3 regions of the Priestia sp. USM5 genome follow, and region 2 is predicted to be linked to each of the others. Evidence: riboswitches for the same ligand, from Rfam matches in the RefSeq annotation. Region 2 holds a riboswitch; each other region holds the start of a gene.
The links. Region 2 has a riboswitch for lysine ahead of ACWATA_RS00920 (aspartate kinase). Riboswitches for the same ligand answer to the same signal wherever they lie in the genome.

Region 1 (8,126 bases), 2.0 Mb from region 2:
TAATTCTATACTATAAGGAGTTTGTACATATGATCATTCGTTATGCTAAAGAAGAAGATTTACCTATGCTTGTTGAAATTTATAATCAGTCCGTTCAAACAAGTGCTGCTACTTTTGACTTAACGCCTGTAACAGTAGAACAAAGAAGGGGCTGGTTTAATAATCATATTGGCAATGAACTTTTTCCACTTATTGTCGCGGAAAAAGATGGAGTAGTAGCGGGCTATGCTTCGCTTTCCTCGTATCGAGATAAAGAAGCGTACATTCAAACAGTAGAGCTATCGATTTATATTGATAAAAATCAACAAGGGCATGGTATTGGGAAACAGCTTATGAAGCGCATTTTGGAATTAGCTAAAGAGCTCGACCATCACGTTGTCATTTCAGGAATTACAAAAGGGAATGATATCAGTATCAAAATGCATGAGCAATTTAATTTTACATTTTGCGGAGAGTTTAAAGAAGTGGGCTGGAAATTTGATCAGTGGCAAGATGTACTTTTTTATCAGCTTATTTTATAAGATGTATGACACCTTTACACATTGTAACGTTTTAGTTTCATGTGTAAAGGTTATTAAAATAATAAGTTGTTTTATTATTTTAATACGAAAGGTGTTAGCTATCATGAGTACACATTTTCAATATCAACATCTAAGAGCTGTGCCGAAAAGATGGTCCCAAAAAGAACTGCATATCCAGCTGAATAGAATCAAACACAATTCTGAACTATCTACTATAGCAGCAGATCCGCTTTTTCATCTGTTAGAATGTACCCGTTCAGGCCTTCAAACTAAACAAGAAATCATAGACTACATCCAAACCATTCCTAATCACCAACTTCCATCTTTTGCAACTCATTTAAGCAGGTTAATTCAGCGTATTTATTATATCGAAGCTGCTGATTACTATAACCGTCCCCTCAAAGGTTATATGCTTGTTATGAAAAACCAACCCGCTTATATATCTCTTCATTTTGCCGATCAGCTCATATAAAAAAAGCGCTCTATTCTTTTGAATAGAGCGCTTTTTTTATTCGTATTTTTTCACTGTTACTTGACATTCTTTTAACGGGATAAGCTTCGACTTTTTCGTCCATTTGTATCCTAACCAAACAATTAAGAATAAAGGAAGTCCGATATAAGAAACAAGTACACCGTACCAGTCAATCGAGTCACCCATAAACGCCGAATAGTTTTGGCCTAAAATAACAACGGCACATAAAATAAAGGCAAAGATAGGGCCAAATGGGAAAAGTTTTGCATGATATGGAAGTTCACTCAAATCATGACCTTGAGCAACAAATGCTCTTCTAAAACGATAGTGGCTGATCGCAATTCCTAACCAAGCAATAAAACCAGACATACCAGAAGCGTTAAGTAACCACGTATATACCGCACCGTCTCCAAAAAATGAAGCACCAAATGCAAGTGTACCGACAAGTGCCGTTGCGATTAAGGCATTAACTGGAACGCCTCGTTTATTCACTTTTGCTAAAAACCTTGGTGCTTTTCCATCTTTCGCTAAGTTCCACAGCATACGCGTAGAAGCATACATGCCTGAGTTACCAGCAGATAAAACAGCTGTTAAAATAACGGCATTAATCGCTGATGCTGCAAACGCCAGACCTGCTCGTTCGAATATCAAAGTAAACGGACTTACTCGCACGTCATCACTTGCTAATGAATTCGCTGTGTATGGAATAAGCATTCCAATAACAAAAATAGCTAAAATATAAAATAACAAGATGCGCCAGAAGACTTGTTTAACTGCGCGAGGAACCGTTTTTTCCGGATCTTCACTTTCTCCAGCTGCGACTCCAAGCAACTCTGTTCCTTGGAATGAAAAACCAGCTGCCATAAAGATACCTAGTACAGTGAAGAATCCACCGTGAATCGGTCCATCACCAAGCGTGAAGTTTTTAAAACCTGGTGCTTCATTGTTAAAGATACCAAAAATCATCATAATACCAATAACTAAAAAGATAATAACCGTTACTACTTTAATTAACGAAAACCAAAATTCAGATTCACCAAATCCTTTTACAGAAAGGTAGTTAAGCCCAAACATAATTAATAAAAACAGGGCACTCCATAAAATAGAAGAAGAGTTTGGGAACCAAAATTTCATAATAAGGGCTCCAGCGGATAATTCAGCTGCAATCGTAATAGCCCAGTTATACCAGTAGTTCCAGCCGAGAGCGAAACCAAAGGATGGATCTACAAAACGAGACGCATACGTACTAAATGAACCAGCTTCAGGCATATAAGCTGCGAGCTCTGCTAGGCTGGTCATCAAAAAGTAAACCATGACGCCAATGATAGCGTAAGCTAAAAGCGCTCCCCCAGGTCCTGCTGTGTGAATTGCTCCACCACTTGCTAGGAATAAGCCGGTTCCGATGGCTCCTCCTAATGAAATCATCGTTAAGTGGCGAGATTTCAACCCACGTTTTAATTCTTGCTGCTCTTGCATAGATAAATACTCCTTTCGAATGTACGGAAAGAGACGGGATAACATAAAAAAAGCCCGCAGTATATGTGCGCGCTTTTAAATCTGAAAACCGCGTCAACCTTCCGTGAAGATAGCTCTTCACATCACTCGCATGATGTGACAGTTCTGTTCCTGTTCGGAGACAGCCCCAGCTTAAATCAACCGAGAAGTGATCTAAACTTCGGCAATTTTTCCTTTCAAGCAACATCCTCAATGTTCTCTGCATTTCCGTTACTTTACTATTAAAAACTGCGACCTCTACCTCATCGATTAGGATGAGGGTTTTTTATATTCAATTGACATAAAAGAAGTATAACAAATACTAAAACGATTGTCATTATAAAAAATAGATTCAGAAAATAGAAACATCTTTGAAATCTCTCGAATCTATTTTGTTACATATGGTATAATAAACATTGTCTTTATACTACATAAATATCCAAACGTACCACAGGGGGAGCCGCCGTGCTGAGAGTGAACGAAACGTTCAGACCCTTAGAACCTGTTAGTTAACGCTAGCGTAGGAATGTGGGAATAGTAGCATATATTTGCTTACTCCTGTGTAAACCGTTTGATATGAATGATTCAAAAACAGGAGTGAGAAACGTGAATAAAGCATTACCTTTACAGGCTAAAATTGAAATAGCTATTTTTGCAGCATTGGCACTTCTACTTGACCTTTTGCCTTCCATTAAGATTGCAACGGCTGTAAGTATTTCGTTCTCCATGGTGCCCATTTTTATTATGTGCTTTCGCTGGGGAGTAAAAGGCGGGGCTCTATCTGGTCTATTATGGGGGCTTTTGCAGTTAGCGACAGGAACGGCTTATATTTTAACAGCGCTACAAACATTTATTGAATATATTGTGGCTTTTGCTTTTATAGGTTTTGGAGGTATTTTTTCACAATCTATTAAAACAAATTTAGCTACCAATAACAGATCAAAAGCTTTTGTTTTGATTGTTTTATCCCTTATTATCGGAAGCTTCGCACGTTATTTCTGGCACTTTATTGCTGGTATTATTTTCTGGGGATCGTACGCACCAAAAGGTATGTCCGCTCTGTGGTATTCTTTTTCAATGAACGGTATTTCAATGGTAGGGTCACTAATAGCCTGCTTAGTCATTCTTTCATTGTTAATTCCATCGGCATCAAGAATGATTGTAACTAAATCACATTCATCATAAGAAAAAAGACTAAATCTACCAAGATTTAGTCTTTTTTTTCATTTGTCACCTTTGTTTACACAAAAGTGTGTCAGGTTTGATAACATAGTTAGTGAAATATTCAAAAAACTGTTTTATGATAGTCAACATATTCAAACGAGATAAAGGATTGATCGTATGCTACAGAAATGGATCACGAGCATAGGTTTAGATATTGGAACAAGCACAACAAAACTGATTGTAAGCAAACTGTTAATAGCAAATCAACAAAATCAGTTTACGCTGCCAGGCTGTCAAATTATTGATCGTCAAGTAACGTATGCAAGTTCTATCTATACCACACCTATGCTAAACGAGGTTGAAATCGATGTTCAACGATTAACGGTACTACTAGAACAAGAGTACAAGAATGCAGAAATCTCCTTAGATCAAGTGGAGGCGGGCGCTGTGATCATCACAGGAGAAACTGCTAGAAAGCAAAATGCAGAAACTATCGTTCACTATCTAGCCGAACATGCTGGAGATTTTGTTGTTGCAACAGCCGGTGCTGACTTGGAAGGAATATTGGCGGCAAAAGGATCAGGAGCAATACAACATTCCGCTGAAACAAATGCAGTAATTGCCAATATTGATGTAGGAGGAGGCACCGCTAACATCGCTTTATGTCAAAACGGAAAAGTGATCGAAACGTTTACGCTGCATGTAGGTGGAAGATTAATTCGGCTGAATTCAGACGGCTTTGTTACCTACGTTTCACCTTATTTAACTGAATTTTTAAAAAATAATTCTTTAATACTGCGAGAAGGTGAAAAAGCAACATTTGAAAAACTCTCGTCTATCTGTCAATTACTATCTGTCAATTACTAGCTGAAGAAACCGTGAATTATGTAAGAGCACTAATTCAAACCTCTTCGCTGCTCGTTTCTCCTCATACAAGATCTTCTATCCAACCAGAAACAATTATGATTTCAGGAGGGGTAGGAGCAATGATGGAGAAGCAAAAGCCGAAAACAGTGAGGGAAGTGGCTGTACATGGAGACATTGGTCCTCTGCTAGCGTATCAGTTTCAATCCATACACGTATCTCAAGCCGCTGAAACAACGCGCGCTACTGTCATTGGGGCTGGCATGCAAAATACAGAAGTTAGCGGATCAACCGTATACATTAAGTCTAAAAAACTGCCGCTGAAAAACATTCCGATTATAGAAATACCTGTACAGCCAGAGGAGGAGTGGAATCCGCAGCTGTTTCAAGAAAGAGCTCGAGCGTCATGTATGCAGGCTTCAACTGTTTTCAGCGCAGAAGATCCTCCCGTTGCTATTGCTTTATCTCATTTCCCTTACTGCAGCTATATAATGCTGCAAGAATTAGCAAAAGTAATAAGCGCTGAATTTGGTGCTTGTTTTAAAGGAGCTAAGTGCCTCGTTGTTTTATGCGAGCAGGATATTGCTAAAGCTTTAGGACAAGCACTAGCCAAACAGGAGAACGAATTAGAAATTATTTGTTTAGATCAAATTGACTTTACCCACGGAGATTATATCGATCTAGGGTTACCCGTAGCTGGAGAGGCAATCTCTGTTTCGATTAAAACACTCGCTTTTTCATCATAATCAACTGAACATACAAGGAGGAAAAGATGTTTAAAACTACCCGGTTGTTAGGAGAAACATTTTCATTTTATAGCTTGAAAGAAATTATGGCCAAAGCAAACGAAGAACGTTCTGGAGATCAGCTCGCAGGAGTTAGCGCTGAGTCAACGAAAGAACGAATGGCAGCCAAACAAGTGCTAGCTGATATCACACTTGCTGATATTCGAAATTACCCGCTGCTAAGCGCAGATGAAGACAACGTCTCGGCATTAATCGAAAGTCAGGTTGATTCATCGGTTTACGACATTATTAAAAATTGGACAGTAGGGGAGTTAAGAGAATACATCTTATCTGATGAGCATACCGGAGAAGACCTTCTTGCGCTTAGCAAAGGATTAAACAGCGAAATGATTGCGGCAGCTACTAAAATTATGTCCAATTTAGATTTAATTCAAGGAGCTGCCAAGATAGAAGTGCAAACTACTTGTCAAACGACTATCGGTCAAAAAGGCGTATTGGCTTCAAGAGCCCAGCCTAATCATCCTTCAGATAACTTAAAAGGAATGAGAGCATCTCTCTACGAAGCGTTAAGCTATGGAATTGGAGATGCGGTTATCGGAATTAACCCTGTTATTGATACAACGGATAATATCTACGCGCTTTTAAATGAAACAAAAAATATAATCAACGAATGGTCGATTCCTACTCAAAACTGTGTATTATCACATGTGACGAGCCAAATGAGAGCAATCGAAAAAGGAGCAGCTGCTGACTTGATTTTCCAAAGTTTAGCAGGCACAGAAGCCGGTAATGATTCATTTGGGATTTCACTGTCTATGCTCGATGAAGCGACAGCGTTAATTCATGAAAAAGGGACAGCAAAAGGTCCGAACCGCTGGTATTTTGAAACAGGACAAGGTTCTGAACTGTCAGCAGAAGCCCACTATAATATTGATCAAGTAACGCTCGAAGCTAGATGCTATGGCTTAGCTCGCCACTACAAGCCTTTCTTAGTTAACACGGTTGTTGGATTTATTGGACCTGAATATTTATATAACAGCAAACAAGTTCTGCGAGCTGGGTTAGAAGATCATTTTATGGGCAAAATGCACGGCTTGCCTATGGGAGTAGACGTATGTTACACCAATCACATGGATGCTGATCAAAACGATATGGATAATTTAAGTATGCTTCTAGGAACAGCTGGGGTGAACTTTGTAATAGGAGTGCCCATGGCTGATGACTGCATGCTAAACTATCAGTCTCTTAGTTATCATGATATCGCAACCGTGCGCAATGTACTCGGCCGTACCCCAACTCCGTTATTTCAAAAATGGCTTGAAGATCAGCGTATTATGGAAAACGGACGCTTCACATCAAGAGCTGGAGACCCAACTATTTTTATGAATTTGATTTAAGGAAGGTGCTTACTATGATACCAAAGTCAAATCGCGATCCGCTTGAAACACTGAAACAATTTACCCCTGCCCGCATAGGTGTTGGCCGTACGGGAACAAGGCCGCTAACAAAAGACGTTTTATCTTTTCGCACAGATCATGCCGCAGCCGTAGACTCTGTATACGGCTCAGTTTCAGAAGATATTCTATCTGAGTTTAACCTTTTTTCTGTGAATACACGCGCGGAGTCAAAAGAACATTATTTAAAACGGCCGGATCAAGGGAGGTTATTAGCAGATGGCGCTAAGAAAGAGATTTTAAAAAACTGCGTGCCACAGCCTGATGTACAAGTAGTGGTATCAGATGGACTGAGCGCTAAGGCAATTGAAGAAAACATGAGCGACGTGTATCCTGCTTTAATTGATTCACTGGAGTCATATGGACTTCGTATCGGGACTTCGTTTTTTGTAAAAGGAGGACGAGTTGCATGTATGGATGAAATTGGTGAAATCATAAAGCCAAAAGCACTTGTGCTATTGATTGGAGAGCGACCTGGGCTGGTCAGTGCTGAATCCATGAGTGCTTACATGTGCTATGAACCTAGCAAAGGCAAAAAAGAGTCTGATCGTATGGTTATTTCTAATATTCATAAAAGAGGAACGCCTCCTATTGAGGCAGCCGCACATATCGGTACCATGATTGACAAAATGATTAAGCAGCAAACAAGCGGTGTACATCTTATTGTCTAAACATCAAAAGGAGGAGAACGTATGGCGTTACAAAAACAATTAAAACCTATTCATTTATGGGCTATTTCAGTTGGTATGGTTATTTCAGGACAATACTTTGGGTGGAACTACGGGTTTGAACAAGGCGGGATTATCGGACTTGCAATTGCAACCTTAATTGTAACGGTGTTTTACACAACGTTTATGTTCAGCTATGCAGAGCTTTCAACATCTATCCCGCAAGCTGGTGGACCTTCAGCTTATGCAAGAAGAGCACTTGGACCTTTTGGCGGATATATCGCCGGAATTGCATGCTTGCTTGAATTTATTTTTGCTCCTCCTGCTATTGCGGTATCAACAGGAGCATACCTGCACTTTCTTATCCCAGCCGTTAACCCTGTATATGCAACGGTAGGTGCCTTTATTTTCTTTGTTTTACTAAATTTAATCGGGGTAAAAGAAGTAGCGGTGATTGAGCTTACAGCTACCATTGTTGCACTAATTGGTTTATCTATTTTTTATGTAGCTGGTTTGCCTCATGTACAAACATCAAATATTTTTAACGATCATTCATTTATTAACGGGCCAACAGGGGTACTAGCGGCTATTCCATTCGCTGTTTGGTTCTATCTTGCAATAGAAGGCGGAGCAATGGCAGCGGAAGAAGTGGAAAACCCTAAGAAAAACATTCCTAAAGGATTTATTGGAGCGATTATTACTCTTGCAACCGCAACGTTGTTTACGCTATTTGTAACAGCAGG
Region 2 (8,126 bases):
TGTCATTAATGTTAATACGATCATAGCGTTCAATTAATTCTTGAATCTTTTCATCTGTTTTTAACAGTTTGTCATTGTATCGTACGACTGTCACGTTGTCAGTCATCCATTCCCCTAGCTCTTTATGAAGAACGTATGCATTTTCTGTACCTTGAAGATTCATGATATTGTTCCATTTCTCTTCTTCTTCTTTCACATGACGATCATATACGCTTGAAGAAATAGCATCTGCGCTCTTTTCTAAACCATTGATGTATTCAACGGCTTTAGGACCAGCAACCATACCGCCATAAATAGCTGACAATAATGAGTTTGCTCCTAAACGGTTCGCTCCGTGCTGCGAATAATCACACTCACCAGCTGCGAACAAGCCAGGGATATTTGTCATTTGATCGTAATCCACCCATAAACCGCCCATTGAATAGTGTACGGCTGGGAAAATCTTCATTGGTACTTTGCGCGGATCATCGCCCATGAATTTTTCATAGATTTCGATGATACCTCCAAGTTTAATGTCTAGCTCTTTTGGATCTTTATGTGAAAGGTCCAGATAAACCATGTTCTCTCCGTTAATTCCTAACTTCTGCGCTACGCAGACGTCAAAAATTTCACGAGTTGCAATATCACGAGGTACTAAGTTACCGTATGCCGGATATTTTTCCTCTAAGAAATACCAAGGTTTACCGTCTTTATATGTCCAAACGCGTCCGCCTTCTCCACGAGCAGATTCACTCATAAGACGAAGCTTATCATCTCCCGGGATAGCAGTTGGATGAATTTGAATAAACTCTCCGTTTGAATAGTATGCACCTTGCTGATACACGATAGATGCCGCTGAACCTGTATTAATAACTGAGTTCGTCGATTTTCCAAAGACAATACCAGGTCCACCTGTAGCCATAATAACCGCATCAGCTGGGAACGTTTTAATTTCCATTGATTTTAAATTCTGTGCAGAAATTCCGCGACAGCTGCGCTCATCATCAAGAACAGCACCTAAGAATTCCCATCCTTCGTACTTTGTCACAAGTCCGGCAACTTCATAGCGACGAACCTGCTCATCTAATGCGTACAATAACTGTTGACCCGTTGTTGCTCCAGCAAAAGCCGTACGGTGATGCTGCGTTCCGCCAAATCGTCTGAAGTCTAACAAACCCTCAGGAGTACGGTTAAACATAACACCCATACGGTCAAGTAAGTGAATAATACCAGGAGCTGCTTCACACATTGCTTTTACAGGTGGCTGGTTGGCTAAAAAGTCTCCGCCATACACTGTGTCATCAAAGTGTTCCCATGGTGAATCTCCTTCACCTTTCGTATTTACGGCTCCGTTGATTCCACCTTGTGCGCAAACTGAGTGAGATCTTTTTACCGGAACTAGTGAAAATAAATCTACTTGCTTGCCAGACTCAGCAATTTTTATTGTTGCCATCAAGCCAGCTAAACCGCCACCGACTACGATGATTTTTCCGTTACTCATCGGAACCCCACTCCTTCAAAACCTTAATTTTATGCAAATGCGAATAATGTACGAACACCTACGAATGTAAGTGCTAAGAAGATTGCTAATGTCACATAAGTTGAAATTCTTTGAGAACGTGGTGTTACAGTTAACCCCCAGCTAACTCCAAATGACCATAGACCGTTTGCAAAGTGGAAGATCGTAGATACAACACCAACTATGTAGAATGCAAACATTGCTGGGTTGCTTAAAATTCGTTCCATCATTTGAAAATCTACTTCTTTTCCAAGCGCAGCTTGTATTCTGGTTTCCCATACGTGCCATGTGATGAAGATAAGTGTGATTACACCTGAAACACGCTGAAGGATAAACATCCAGTTACGGAAAAATCCATAGTTGTTAACGTTTGTTTTAGCAGTGAATGCGATGTAAAGACCGTATATTGCGTGAAAAACGATTGGTAAGAAAATAATGAAAATTTCTAGAGCATAGCGGAAAGGTAAGCTCTCCATGAAGTGAGCTGCTTGATTAAATGATTCTTCTCCCTTTGTCGCGAAATGATTCACAACTAAATGCTGTGTTAAGAAAATCCCGATTGGTATTACTCCAAGTAGTGAATGGATTCTCCGATATTGAAACTCTCTGTTTGCCGCCATCTGCGTAGACCCCCCTTAGTTAAATGAACATAGTTTGTGAAGAACTTTCTTACTCCCACTAGACAAATAGATTAATCGTGAATACAGGAAATGAAAACCTTTGCATTTCCTAATAAAGTATGTGACAGGTTAATTTTACTCCCATCGATTAAGAGCGTCAAGGCAAGATGTTTAAATCTTCTATAAAATATAAATTTATAAAATTTTATATTTGTTAACGCTTACTGCATTGATGTTAAAGATTTTTTCTTTCTATTATAATATCGCTTGCCACAGTTAAGTAAGCGTTTACTTTATACTTTTATTGTAAACAAGTTCACAAAACATTTACACAGGTAAAAGTACCCTTTTAAAAGTAATTTTATGGATTTTTTATCTTTACATCTAACTCTTTTTACCATAATAAAGATCCTCTTACATTTTATTAAAAAAATGCGTGAGAGGTTTTTTAGATTTGTATATAATAGTAGTAAAGAAAGAGGGGAAAGCATGAGCAATTTACAAACAGAATCACAGCAAGAACTTGAAGAGACGATGGAAACATTAGAACCTAATGCCGCAGCTGAAACAGAGAGAGCTCTTGATCACGTTCCATATTTCGGATACAGCCTTTTGCGTGACGTGTTAATTCCAGAGCTTCTTGGAGACGAAACGAATACCATCTCATACTGGGCAGGAAAACACCTTGCGCGTAAATATCCATTAAATACAATGGATGAAATCGTCGCATTTTTTAAAGCAGCTTCCTGGGGAACACTGACGCTTGCCAAAAAAGATAAATATTCACTAGAGCTTGAGTTATCAGGTGATGTGGTCAGCAAAAGATTTCAGCAGGAAACTTGTTCATTTCATCTTGAGTCAGGGTTTGTGGCTGAACAGATTCAGCGTCAAAACAACTGCCTAACAGAAGCCTACTTAACACCTAAAGAAAAGAACGGAAAAGTGCTGATTTCCGTGCAGTGGGACCGAAAAGATATCTTACCTACCGAAACCCGTGCGGAGCGTTATAAAAAGTAAGAAATACGTATATATAAAAGACGTGGAGATACCACGTCTTTTTTCTTTTCTTTATACTTGCACTGCCTGCTGCTCTTCTAATTCAAATGCTACGTGAAGCGTCTCAACAGCTTTTACCATATCAGCATGCGGTACAACTGTAGATACTTTAATTTCAGACGTGCTGACCATCTTCACTTCAATTTTCTCTCCTGCCAGCACTTCAAACATTTCGGCTGCAACACCTGGATTAGATATCATGCCAGATCCCACAATCGATACTTTAGCCAGACTGCTTTCATGTTCAATACGCGTATACCCCAAGGTAGATTTATACTCTTTTAAGACGGCAAGAGCAGCTTCTACATCTACAGTTTTAATAGAAAATGAGATAGAGAGGCGATTATTAGCCGTTACGTTTTGAATAATAATATCCACATTTAACTGTTCTTTTGCTAATGCTGTAAAAATAGTAGAAAGAGTTTGTAACTCGTTGTTTAACCCTTCAATTGTCACCCGTGAAATATTATCTTCAAACGCAATTCCTCTTACGACTAAGTTTTGTTCCATTGAAACTTCCTCCTCAACAATCGTTCCATTCTCGTTTTCTAAGCTTGAACGCACTTCTAGCGGTACCTGATAATTTTTTGCAAACTCAACAGCGCGCGGATGCAGCACCCCTGCTCCTAAATTGGCTAATTCTAACATTTCGTCATATGAAATAGAATGAAGTTTACGAGCCTCTTCTACGTAGCGCGGATCCGTCGTAAACACTCCTGTTACGTCTGTATAAATATCACATTTTGCAGCTTTTAGTGCCGCGGCAAGAGCTACTGCCGTCGTGTCAGAGCCGCCTCGACCTAATGTTGTAATGCTTCCATCTTCTGAACAGCCTTGGAATCCAGCTACTACTACGATTCGACCTCTATCTAATTGGCTTTGAATACGAGTCGTGTCAATGTGCTGGATTCGTGCATTGCTGTGAACTGCTTCCGTCTGGATACCAGCTTGCCAACCTGTTAGCGAAGTGGCTTCATGACCTTTGCATTGAAGAGCCATTGTTAACAGGGAAATCGTTACTTGTTCTCCAGTTGTAAGAAGCATATCCATTTCGCGTTTACTTGGACTGTCCGTAATATCACTTGCTAATTTCACCAGTGCATCTGTGGTTTTGCCCATTGCCGATACAACAACTACTACTTGGTTACCGCGCTCTGCTTCTTGAATAACACGGTTTGCTACATGTTGAATACGTTCAACAGAACCAACAGATGTTCCACCAAATTTTTGAACGATTAATGCCATAATTTTGTTCATTCCTTTTCAATAAATTTGCATATGCAGGATGATGAGAAGCTAAATTTTTTTACTCAGACAATAAAAAAAGCAATGAGATGAGCTCTCATTGCTTAACGAACGAAAATTATAAAACATAACCGTCCACTGCCGTGAGATAGCTCTCCAAGAATCTACATCTTGACAATCCTACGTTTATTCAACGCAGAACCAGCAATCATTACTATGAGGTAATGTTCACTTCGGCAAATTTCCCTTTCCGCATCGTTCATAAGGGCTCATACCCTTCCTGATGCGTACTGATTAAATTTGCACCTCTATCTTCACTTCATTTGATGAAGTGTCGTATGAAATTAGTTAATAGCTTATCAAATATTTTCTATTATTTCAAGACTATTTTTGTAATGTTTCATAAATTTTTTCAGCAATGTTTTGAGGAACACCTGAATTTCGTATATCTTCAACCGTTGCTTCTTTCAATTTTTTCACCGAACCAAAATGCTTTAACAAAGCTTTCTTACGCTTTTCTCCCACTCCCGGAATGTCGTCTAGAACTGACTGAAAAGCGGACTTAGAGCGCACTTGACGGTGGAAGGTGATTGCAAAGCGGTGAACTTCATCTTGAATTCGCTGAAGCAAATAAAATTCTTGACTATTGCGTTCAAGCGGTATGATTTGAGGAGGCTCACCAATCATCAGGTTGGAGGTTCTGTGTTTATCATCTTTAACAAGACCTGCTGTAGGCACTAAAAGTCCCAATTCATTTTCGAGAACGTCCTGGACTGCAGCTAAATGCCCTTTGCCTCCATCTACAACAATTAAATCCGGAAGCGGAAGGCCTTCTTTTAACGCTCTGGAATACCGTCTGCGAACGACTTCCCTCATGGAACTGTAATCATCTGGTCCCTTTACGGTCTTAATTTTATATTTGCGATATTCTTTCTTTTCCGGTTTCCCATCAACAAAAACAATCATCGCAGAAACTGGGTCTGTTCCTTGAATATTTGAGTTATCAAATGCTTCAATCCGATAAGGAGCGGCAATTCCAAGCTCTTCTCCTAACCGTTCAACTGCGCCAACTGTACGCTCTTCATCTCGTTCAATTAAATAGAATTTTTCACCGAGCGCAATTTTTGCATTTTTACACGCAAGTTCTACTAATTCTTTCTTTTTGCCTCGCTTTGGATGCTGAACCTCTACTTCTACTAACTTCTCAGCTAACTCTGCATCAATCGTTGCTGGAACCATCACTTCTTTTGGCTTAATATTTTTGGCATAAAACTGACCGATAAAAGTTAAGAAATCTTCTTCTGGCTCTTTATAAAAAGGAAACATAGAAACTTCTCGCTCAATTAATTTCCCTTGGCGAATAAAGAAAACTTGAACACACATCCATCCTTTATCGTAAGAATAGCCAAACACATCTCGATTAACAAAATCATTAAACGTTACTTTTTGCTTTTCCATTGTCGCTTCGATATGAGCAATTTGATCTCGGTATTCTTTAGCCCGTTCAAAGTCAAGTTCTTCTGAAGCTTTTAACATTTTTTCAGTTAACTCTGTTTTGACATGCTCATATCCACCATTTAAAAACCGCGTGATATTTTCAATAATTTGTTTGTTTTGCTCTTCTTTTACCTCTTTTACGCAAGGAGCTAGACATTGCCCGATATGGTAATACAAACAAGGCCTATCTGGCATAGTGGAGCACTTTCTTAACGGATAAATGCGATCAAGAAGCCGCTTTGTTTCATTTGCTGCTTGAACATTAGGATAAGGACCGAAGTATTTCCCTTTATCTTTTTTTATTTTTCTTGTAATAACAAGTCGGGGCTGTTTTTCAGCTGTAATCTTAATAAACGGATAGCCCTTATCATCTTTAAGCATAATATTGTATTTTGGGTCATGCTTTTTAATTAAATTCATTTCTAAAATAAGCGCTTCTAAATTAGAAGATGTGACGATATATTCAAAGTCGACAATGTCGTTTACAAGTCGAAGCGTCTTTCCGTCATGAGATCCGGTAAAGTAGGAACGTACTCGATTTTTTAATACTTTTGCTTTTCCTACGTAAATGACCGTTCCATATTTATCTTTCATCAAGTAACAGCCGGGCTGATCCGGTAAAATAGCCAGCTTTTCTTTTAAATAATCGTTCATACTTTTCTCCTTCCTCTTCTCTTACTCTGTCCATCTATACAATCGCTTATGAAGCGTAACCTACATTCTTTCCTGTCTTAATACATGTACATAAGCTGGATTTATGGCGGTGTTCCTTACATCTAGTATAAAACAAACGAACGCATATTCGCTAAATAAAAGTATTCCCAAAAGAGAAAAAGTGGAGAAAAAGAAAAAAACCTAGCCTGAGCTAGGTTTTGACTTACGCGTGTTTATTAATTAATTCTGTTAATGCTTCTTTTGGTTGGAAACCAACTACTTGATCAACTTTCTCTCCATCTTTGAATAATACTAAAGTTGGGATACTCATAACACCAAATTTTCCAGCTGTTTCTTGATTTTCATCAACGTCTACTTTTACGATTTTAACTTTATCGTTAAGTTCGCCATCAATTTCTTCAAGAACTGGAGCAATCATTTTACAAGGGCCACACCATGGTGCCCAAAAGTCAACAAGCACTAGGCCTGATTTAATTTCATCTGTAAAGTTTTTATCTGTAGCATGTGCAATAGCCATTTTAATTCCTCCTAAATATATGCAATATCCAAATTCTACTCACAGTATATCACCTTCAAATAAGGTTTGCTAACTTTTTGCTTACATTTATACTGTTTATTCTCCGCTCTAGTTTGTACAATTTGCCTAAAAATATGCGTAGAAAATTTCGTTTCCCATGAGGCTGAGACCTGACTAAATGAATCCAAAGACGAACAAATAGTATACATGGGTTGAACCGCTTGCGACACCGCAGTTGATTTCCATGCAAGACTTCGCTTTTCTAGCAGGAGTCTTCGCCTTGCCCTCCAATCACCTGCTAGAAAGACCTACCCTGCGTTTACCCTAACAAAAAAACGAACCACTAATCAAAAATCTTGATCAACGGTTCGTTCTTCACTTCGTCTCAAATACTTTTGTCCGAGAATCTTACGCAGACTGTACTTTCAGCTTTTTAAATTCTTCCGTTAGCAGAGGCACTACTTCAAATAAATCTCCAACGATTCCGTAGTCAGCTACTTTAAAAATATTCGCTTCAGGATCTTTATTGATTGCAACAATAATTTTTGAATTTGACATACCTGCCAAATGCTGAATTGCACCTGAAATTCCGCAGGCAATGTATAAATCTGGTGTGACTACTTTGCCCGTCTGACCGATTTGAAGAGAATAGTCGCAGTAATCTGCATCGCACGCTCCGCGAGACGCTCCAACAGCTCCATTTAACACGTCCGCTAGTTCTTGGAGAGGTCCAAAACCTTCCGTACTTTTTACACCTCGACCACCTGCAATCACGACTTTTGCTTCGGACAAATCAACCCCTTGCGTTGCTTTGCGTACGACTTCTTTTACAACAGTACGCAGGTTTTTGATTTCAACATTTAAATCCTCTACATCACCTGTACGCCCCTCATCTTTTGCAAGCGGTGAAATATTATTTGGACGAATCGTGACAAACGTAAAAGCATCGGTCATGATTTTCTTCTCAAATGCTTTACCAGAATAAATTGGGCGAGTGAAGACTACTTGATCCCCTCCC
Region 3 (8,126 bases), 2.2 Mb from region 2:
GGCAAAAGAATGTCTACGGTAGTTCCTTTTCCAAGTTCACTTACAAAGTTAATTTCTCCTCTATGTTCTCGAATGATCTTATAGCACACCATCAGTCCAAGCCCCGTTCCTTTCTCTTTCGTACTATAAAAAGGTTTTCCTAAATGCTGCATTCGTTCCTGCGTGATGCCTGGCCCCTCGTCGCTAAACCGGACAACAAGGTTCTCCTGATTAAATCTTTTTAGTTGAATCGTTACAGTTCCTCCACTTGGCATGGATTCGACGGCATTTTTAAATATATTGCTAAAGACCTGTTTTAACTGGTTTTCTTCGCATAATACGAGAGGAAGATGAAGATCAATCTCTTTTTTTACGTGAATTTTCTCTGTAATCCCCTGCACCTCAGCTAGCTTTAACGTGTTCTCTAAGATATCTTGGACGTGTTTGTCTTTGTAGGTTTTCGCCTGAGGCTTTGCAAGACTCAAGAACTCGTCGGCAATCAATTCGATTCTATCTAACTCATGATTTATCATTTCTACATAGTAAGGCTGACCGCTCGTTTCTTCTAATAACTGCATAAATCCTTTTACCGCTGTTAGAGGGTTTCTGATTTCGTGAGCGATACCCGCTGCTAACTGTCCGACTAAGGAAAGCTGAGCGGATTCACGCAGCAATTTTTCAGTTTTTTTACGTTCTGTAATATCACGAAACAAAACTTGAATGGCCTGCTTTCCCATATACGGAATAGGAAAGGCAATGGTTTCGGCATCAATCGTATGACCGTCTTTATGAATAAACTTTTCTTCCTGCAGATCCACAGATTTATTTTCTGTTTTCATTCGATAAATTCGCTGTTTTACAACATCATAGTAATCAGGGTGAACAAACTGATAAACACAAGCTCCTAATACATCTTGAGGATTCTTGTATCCTAGTGCTTTAGCTCCTGCAGGGTTGATATAATCAATTTTACCTTCACTATGAACGATAATTGCTTCCGGGGATAACTCAATCAAACTTCGGTAGCGCTGTTCGCTTTCTTTTAAAGCCGTCTCATCCTGCTTGCGCGATGTTATATCTCGATAGACAAACGCAATGCATAACGGCCAATCATTCATATTTTCAACGCGAAATAGTGTGACGCTTACATTAATTAAATGCCCGTCTTTATGCTGTCTGACCGTCTCGAATTCCGTTTTCGATTCCCCTGATTGAATAGTCTTATGAAGTTCGCACACGGGCTCCTTTAAAAACGAAGGTATAATCGGAAGAGGCTTTTGATGAATTTCTTCAAACGTCCAGCCAAATGTATTCTCAAACGCAGGGTTCACTTGAAGCGTTTTACCCTCTAAGTCAACGATAGCAACAGCATCTGCGTTATGATAAATAAAAGGCTGAATCTGTTCTTTTTTCTCCTGATAACTAGTTATATTCACGCAATGTCCCATAATTTCAGGTTTTTCTGTGTAAGATAAAGGGGTTAAGTTTACTACATAGCGTTTATCATTTATTTGAAGCTCGTACATAAGCTTTTTCTTTTTATTTAGCGCTTCGAAAAAATGCTCATACGAGACCCATTCTTCTAGAGGTATTTTTTGCTCAGAAACGCTTTCTCCTTGATACATACTGTAAACAAGGTGGTCACCTTTTTGTTTGTAAGCAAATATGATTCCTAGAGCCTCAGCTGAATGATTTTCTGCATGTAATCGGACTATTTTTTTATTTTCGTTCATCGTTCATATTTACCTACCCCTCACTAGCATCTTTCCTAATCGTTCTCATTCTCTTAATTTTACATGAGGCGTTTAAAATTTACTAGATAAAGAAGCAGATATTTTCCATTCATTCACATAAAAAAAGCGCCTGTATAGGCGCTTTTTTATGTGAATAGGAATTACTTTGAATGATGCATTTTATGACAGTGCCGCTTCGGAACAAACCCATTTTTCTCCATATGCTGATAGCGATTTTCCATATGTGAAGAAATGTTTTGACTCTCCGTTTTGCTTAGCACGCCGTACTCCACATATTTTGAAAGTATTTCTTTCTTTTTTTCGAACATTTCTTTGTACAGAACGGATAATTCCTGCTTTTGCTGAGACGTCAGCTGCACGTCTTTTGTTTCTGGCTGAGGATTGTTTTCCGCTAATACAGGCGTCCCGCTCATAAATAAAAAAGCTGCTGCTGCACTTATCATAACCTTTCGCAAACAATCTACTTCCTTTCATCATATAGTAGTTATAGTTTGCGAACTTCTATTTGTTTTCATTCATTCTATTTGCTTAGGACTCAATAGCTCCTCTTACATCATAATCGCTAAGATCAATTTCCATTTCCATTTCAAGTGCTAATTTAGCAAGCTCTGAACCAAGATAAGGACCCGACGTTAAGCCTGAAGCTCCGAGACCGTTCGCTACTAGTATTCCTTCGTAAGCTGGAAGAGCCCCGATGACTGGCAAGAAGCCTGGAGTAAATGGTCGAAACCCTACCCTTGTTTCTAAGACTGTGCTTTCTGTTAAGCCAGGAGCAATTAATAAGGCCTTTGAAAAAATTTCATGAAGCCCCCCAGCCGTTACTCTCAAGTCATAACCCGTGTCGTTTTCATGTGTTGCTCCTATGACAATTTGACCTTGTTCAAACGAAAGAATATATTGGTCGCTTGGAGGCATTACAACGGGCCAGTCTTTTGTATCTAAATCAGGAAGATGCAAGTGGACAATTTGCGCTTTTTGAAAGCTTGCTAAAAATTTCACTCCAAGAGGCTCTAGTAATTGATTTGCCCACGCTCCTGCTGTCACGATTGTTGTACTTGCTAGAAGGGTTTGTCCATTTACGGCAACGCCCGTTACTCGATTATTTTCATAAAGTAGTTCTGCGTTTCCTTCTATTATTTTTGCACCGTTTTTCTTCGCTGCATTCACAAGTGCGTTTCGAAGAGCTTTTCCGTTAACGCGAGCGGCTCCACTAATATGAACTGAACTGTATTCTTCCGAAAGAGCCGGAAACAAAGCCTGTGTTTCTTTAGCGGATAAACGTGTAATCTCGCCTATTTCGGGGGCTTCTTCCCGACGCTTATATGCTCGTTCTTCCATTTTTTTAAGCTTTTGTTCATCAGTGTGTAAACTAATTGCTCCTACTCGCTTATATCCCGTATCCGTTTCTCCATCTTCTTCTAATTGCTGAATTAATGTTTGATAGTACTTGGCGCCGCCTTTTGCTAAGCGGTACCATGCTTTATTTCGACGCTGCGAAAGCCACGGACAAACAATTCCTGCTGCTGCATCAGTAGCTTGACCAGCATCCTTGCGATCTATCAATGTCACATCTGCTCCTGCTTTTGCTAAATGATATGCCGTAGAAGCTCCAAGTACCCCAGCTCCAACTACGATGTATGTTTTCATACCGAAACACCCTTTTCTTTCTTCTAGTATTCTCATGCTATATGTATGCAATTTTAGCATAGCAAAAAAAGAAGTCACATACTAGGCGAAGCTATTTTAAGCTTATTTTTAAGCCTTGCTGACTTTGACATATAGCTCCTTTAGTCTCGTAAGCAAAAGCGGTAGAAGTTCTTTTACCAAGATTATAACAGGGTGAAGAAAGCCATAAATAGTGGTAGTACGTCTTTAACGCTGTGGCTTACGGCTTTTCTATTATAGGTGCTGAATAAAAAAATGAAAGAATAAAACCACTATAATATGTAAATAAAAAGAAATAACCATTATTTTAAGGAGAGCGTATGCAATCTTCATTTGTATTATTTTTTATCATTCTTGGTTTACTATTTGGCAAGTGGCGAAGGTATCAAGAATACTACCCTACTTTGCTGTTTTGGGTCACGGGGAATTTGCTTTATGAAGTGCTGCTGTTTCATCACCGCGTATGGGTATTTCACCCTGTTGGTATTGATCATCTTTTTCTACCCGATCACCTAATGGTTTCTCTTGGAATAACCTTAATTATTTATCCGTTTGTTATACCGGTTTTTTTAGGAAGGCTGCCGCTGCATGTAAGCGGCCGGCTGTGGTGGATTCTTTTATGGGCGCTTTTATTTACTGTGATTGAGTTCATTGCTTATGTTAATCACAGTATCACTCATCATTATGGATGGTCGCTGCTATGTTCTTTTCTCTTCAATATTGTCACGTTCTCACTTTTAATCATTCATCAGAAGACAGCGCTGGCTGCTTGGATTCTATCTGGAAGCTTCATAGCTTTTTTATTTACCTTCTTTGATATTCCTATGCCTTAACTTTTCATTGACTAGACAGAGGAAAAGGAAATATAATAGGAGTTACATTTAAATATAATTTTCCTCTCTGAGAATAGAGGTGCATGAAATCAAGAGTCACTTATTGGAGACTAATGGAGTCTGTGAAGATAAGTAAAAGGGATTTCGTGCCGAAGTATATAAACATCCATTGTGTTCATATACTGGTTCAGTATTGAATAAATGCTGAGCTGTCACAAACCACTTGGTTTGTGGAGAGCTATTGAAGAGATGTTGATGCCTAGAATGTAATAATACTTTATTATTATGAAACCAAGACGCGTGAACATCACTTCACGGGTCTTTTTTGTGTTTTTCTACTGACCATCAAAGTTATAGTTGAATGATTTAAATGGAGGGATACGGATTATGTACTTACATGGAACGAGTAAAATTAACAGCAGCAATCATTTAGAAATTGGGCAGTGTGATACGGTCGAACTGAAAAAACAATACGGCACTCCCCTATACATCTACGATCAAGAATTAATTGAGACGAAATGCAAGGCCTTCCATTCAGCCTTTCAAAGAAGCGGATTTTCATATCAAATCGCCTATGCAGGGAAAGCGTTTCTTTGTATGGAAATGGCTAGCCTTTTAACGAAGCTTGATATGTCATTAGATGTGGTCTCAGGAGGCGAATTATTTACAGCTCTTGAAGCGGGATATCCAGCTGAACGCATTCATTTTCACGGAAATAACAAAACGATTGAAGAAATTGAAATGGCTCTTGATGCGAATATTGGCTGTTTTGTTGTGGATAACTTTACCGAACTTGAAGTTTTACATGCCTTAGCAGCTGAGCGCAAACAGAAAGCATCTATTCTTCTGCGTGTTACTCCAGGGATTGAAGCCCACACACATGAGTATATTATGACCGGACAGGAAGACTCCAAGTTTGGATTTGGTCTTTCCAATGACCAGGCTATGAAAGCGGTAAGTTCTGCATTAGAAAAGCCTTACTACGATCTTTTAGGCATTCATTGTCATATTGGTTCGCAAATTTTTGAAGTAGATGGTTTTTCTCGCGCCATTGATATTTTAACTGATTTCTTATTCAGTATTCGTGATAAAATGGAATTTGAAGTAAAAGTTTTAAACGTAGGTGGTGGTTTTGGTATTCGTTATACCGAAAGCGACTCTCCACTTCCAGTTGAGTATTATGTAGATGCACTGACAGAAAAGCTAAGCCGCACGTTAACTGAACAGAATTATACCCTTCCGGAAGTCTGGATTGAGCCTGGAAGAAGCATCGTAGGAGAAGCAGGTACAACGCTTTATACAATCGGCTCAACGAAGGAGATTCCAGGTGTACGCAAATACGTAGGAATTGATGGCGGTATGACCGATAATATCCGTCCTGCTCTTTACGATGCAAAACATGAAGCTGTCTTGGCTAATAGAGTGACGGATAAAAAAGATGAAACAGTATCAATTGCGGGGAAATGCTGTGAATCAGGAGATATGCTTATTTGGGATATCGATTTACCGCGCGTTAATCAAGGAGATTTACTAGCAGTATCCTCTACAGGTGCCTACAACTATTCAATGGCTAGCAATTACAACCGTATTCCGCGCCCTGCTGTTGTATTTGTGAAAAATGGAGAAGCTCGTCTTGCTGTAGAGCGAGAAACATACGAAGATTTGGTGCGTAAAGATGTAAAGCCAGTCGTTACTACGTATGCAATGAGCAAATGATAGCTGTTCTTGCGTAGTAAAGAAGCTATTGTTGTTTGGAGGAAATCTATATGGTTTTAAGTGTATTTAAAACGTACAGATCATCGCTTATTCTGCTTCTCGCTATTTTAATTGGCGGGATAGCAGGATATGCTATCGGGCCCGATGTGGCAGTCGTAAAGCCCTTTGGTGATTTGTTTCTTAATTTAATGTTCATGATTATCGTTCCCCTTGTCTTTTTTAGTGTGGCTTCGGCAATCGCAAACATGAACGAAATGAAACGTCTTGGTAAAATTATGCTAGGTATCGCCGTTGTGTTTGTCGCCACTGCTGCTGTTTCAGCCGTTCTAGGCTTTTTAGGCGCATCACTTTACAATCCGCTGCACAACGTAGATACTTCTGCCATTAAAGAATTAATGGGTGACAGTGAAAATACAGCTGAAAAAATGACGCTTTTAAATCAGCTTGTTAGTACATTTACTGTACCTGATTTTGTTCAGTTATTTTCGAAAGAGCATATTTTACAATTAATTGTCTTTGCCGTTATCTTCGGTATTGCTACCACGATGGCTGGTGAAAAAGGACAGCCTATGGCGAAATTTCTGACTTCGGGTCAAGAAGTATCGATGAAAGTCGTTAAAATTGTCATGTACTATGCTCCAATTGGTTTAGGGTGCTATTTTGCTACTGTAGTAGGAGAACTTGGACCAAAGATCTTGCAAGGGTATGCTAGAGCATTTATTCTTTATTTATTAATTGCAATCGTTTACTATTTTGGCTTCTTTACGCTATACGCATGGATTGCTGGCGGTAAAGCAGGAATTAAGCTGTTTTGGAAAAATGCAGCTGCTCCTTCTATCACTGCTATTGCTACCTGTTCTTCCGCGGCATCTATTCCAGTCAATTTAGACGCAACAAAGAAAATGGGTGTGCCGCTGGATATTGCTGAAACAGTGATTCCATTAGGAGCAAACACCCATAAAGATGGTTCTGTTATCGGTGGTATTCTAAAAATTGTTTTCTTATTCAGTTTGTTCGGCAAAGATATGACGTCTGCTACGAGTATTTTGAGCATATTAGGCGTAGCCTTTTTAGTTGGAGCCGTAATGGGAGCAATTCCTGGAGGCGGTATGATTGGCGAAATGTTAATCATTACAATTTACGGATTTTCGCCAGAAGTTCTGCCCATCATTGCGGTCATTTCCACAATTATTGACGCCCCTGCTACGCTCTTAAACAGTACGGGAAATACAGTAACAGCGATGCTTGTTACAAGGTTTACAGAAGGAAAAGACTGGATTAACAAAATTATCACCACCGATAAAGTCGCCTAGTAAAAAAGCAAAGGGAACAGTCTTAGTGACTCTCCCTTTGCTTTTTTCGTGTGCAGTAATATCGATAGCCGTGTATAAAGTTTGTAAATACGCACATTCTATAGGTATGTTTCATAACCGGACTGGAGGTGTCGTCTAATGAGTAACGCTGCAGGAGGTTCAAAGAAGAATCAACCGAATGATGCGAATCACGTAAGTGCAGAAACAAAAGCTCATCAAAAACGTCTCACTGAGCAAAACAAACAAGAGCATCAAGCTGAAGAGCGAAAATAAAATGACGTCAAAGAACGTTTGACACAGGCCCTGCGTTCTTTGACGTCATTTTATTTTGAGAGAGCTTAATGACGACGCTCTTTATAGGTCTATCGTACAACCTCCTTTCAAACTTTTACATATTCTATTAATAGGTTTGTAAAAGGAGGAATGATATGGTGTTTTCTTGGATAGAGATTACAGCTGCAGCCTTTGGGCTTTCAGTTATTTTGATAAGTTTTGCATTTTTGCCCGAACGTACAGGCAAAAATCTTTATATTCCTCATCAGCTAGTAGCAAAATCTATGTTTCTCTATAAAAAGATTATTGGTTTTATAAATCAATTTCGACAGAAACTTTAGTTCATTTCCTTTCCTCGTTTTTATTCATTGGATAGCTCCCTTTTTTAATCAGCGCATTTACAGTAAATAATTTAATGGTTAAAATAAAGAGTAAAAAAAAAGGATAAGCAGTTTGCAGAAATGGAGTTTCACATGGAAATCAGAGACTTAGAATACTTTATAGAGGTAGCGAATCATAAAAATTTTACAAAGGCAGCGCTGCAAGTTCATTTGTCACAAACGGCTTTAAGTAAAGCCGTCAAAAAAGTAGAA

Region 1: it holds a riboswitch for lysine, as region 2 does, so the genes downstream of both, ACWATA_RS11775 (amino acid permease) here and ACWATA_RS00920 (aspartate kinase) in region 2, are expected to answer to the same signal.
Region 3: it holds a riboswitch for lysine, as region 2 does, so the genes downstream of both, lysA (diaminopimelate decarboxylase) here and ACWATA_RS00920 (aspartate kinase) in region 2, are expected to answer to the same signal.

What each region holds. Positions count from the first base shown of each region.
Region 1 covers NZ_JBSGKN010000001.1:2,152,704-2,160,829, forward strand. Annotated here, with positions in the region: gene ACWATA_RS11765 (GNAT family N-acetyltransferase) at 30-521, shown strand; gene ACWATA_RS11770 (hypothetical protein) at 625-993, shown strand; gene ACWATA_RS11775 (amino acid permease) at 1,030-2,469, opposite strand; lysine riboswitch at 2,572-2,756, opposite strand; TPP riboswitch at 2,931-3,031, shown strand; gene thiT (energy-coupled thiamine transporter ThiT) at 3,064-3,672, shown strand; gene ACWATA_RS11785 (ethanolamine ammonia-lyase reactivating factor EutA) at 3,829-4,518, shown strand; gene ACWATA_RS11790 (ethanolamine ammonia-lyase reactivating factor EutA) at 4,530-5,261, shown strand; gene ACWATA_RS11795 (ethanolamine ammonia-lyase subunit EutB) at 5,288-6,658, shown strand; gene eutC (ethanolamine ammonia-lyase subunit EutC) at 6,673-7,386, shown strand; gene eat (ethanolamine permease) at 7,408-8,126, shown strand, end outside.
Region 2 covers NZ_JBSGKN010000001.1:176,923-185,048, reverse strand. Annotated here, with positions in the region: gene sdhA (succinate dehydrogenase flavoprotein subunit) at 1-1,480, opposite strand, end outside; gene ACWATA_RS00930 (succinate dehydrogenase cytochrome b558 subunit) at 1,510-2,118, opposite strand; gene ACWATA_RS00925 (YslB family protein) at 2,608-3,135, shown strand; gene ACWATA_RS00920 (aspartate kinase) at 3,187-4,419, opposite strand; lysine riboswitch at 4,561-4,738, opposite strand; gene uvrC (excinuclease ABC subunit UvrC) at 4,804-6,570, opposite strand; gene trxA (thioredoxin) at 6,794-7,108, opposite strand; gene ACWATA_RS00905 (electron transfer flavoprotein subunit alpha/FixB family protein) at 7,517-8,126, opposite strand, start outside.
Region 3 covers NZ_JBSGKN010000001.1:2,346,274-2,354,399, forward strand. Annotated here, with positions in the region: gene ACWATA_RS12760 (PAS domain-containing sensor histidine kinase) at 1-1,712, opposite strand, end outside; gene ACWATA_RS12765 (YckD family protein) at 1,874-2,188, opposite strand; gene ACWATA_RS12770 (NAD(P)/FAD-dependent oxidoreductase) at 2,262-3,380, opposite strand; gene ACWATA_RS12775 (CBO0543 family protein) at 3,719-4,231, shown strand; lysine riboswitch at 4,298-4,480, shown strand; gene lysA (diaminopimelate decarboxylase) at 4,619-5,947, shown strand; gene ACWATA_RS12785 (dicarboxylate/amino acid:cation symporter) at 5,998-7,260, shown strand; gene ACWATA_RS12790 (hypothetical protein) at 7,399-7,533, shown strand; gene ACWATA_RS12795 (hypothetical protein) at 7,689-7,874, shown strand; gene ACWATA_RS12800 (LysR family transcriptional regulator) at 8,007-8,126, shown strand, end outside.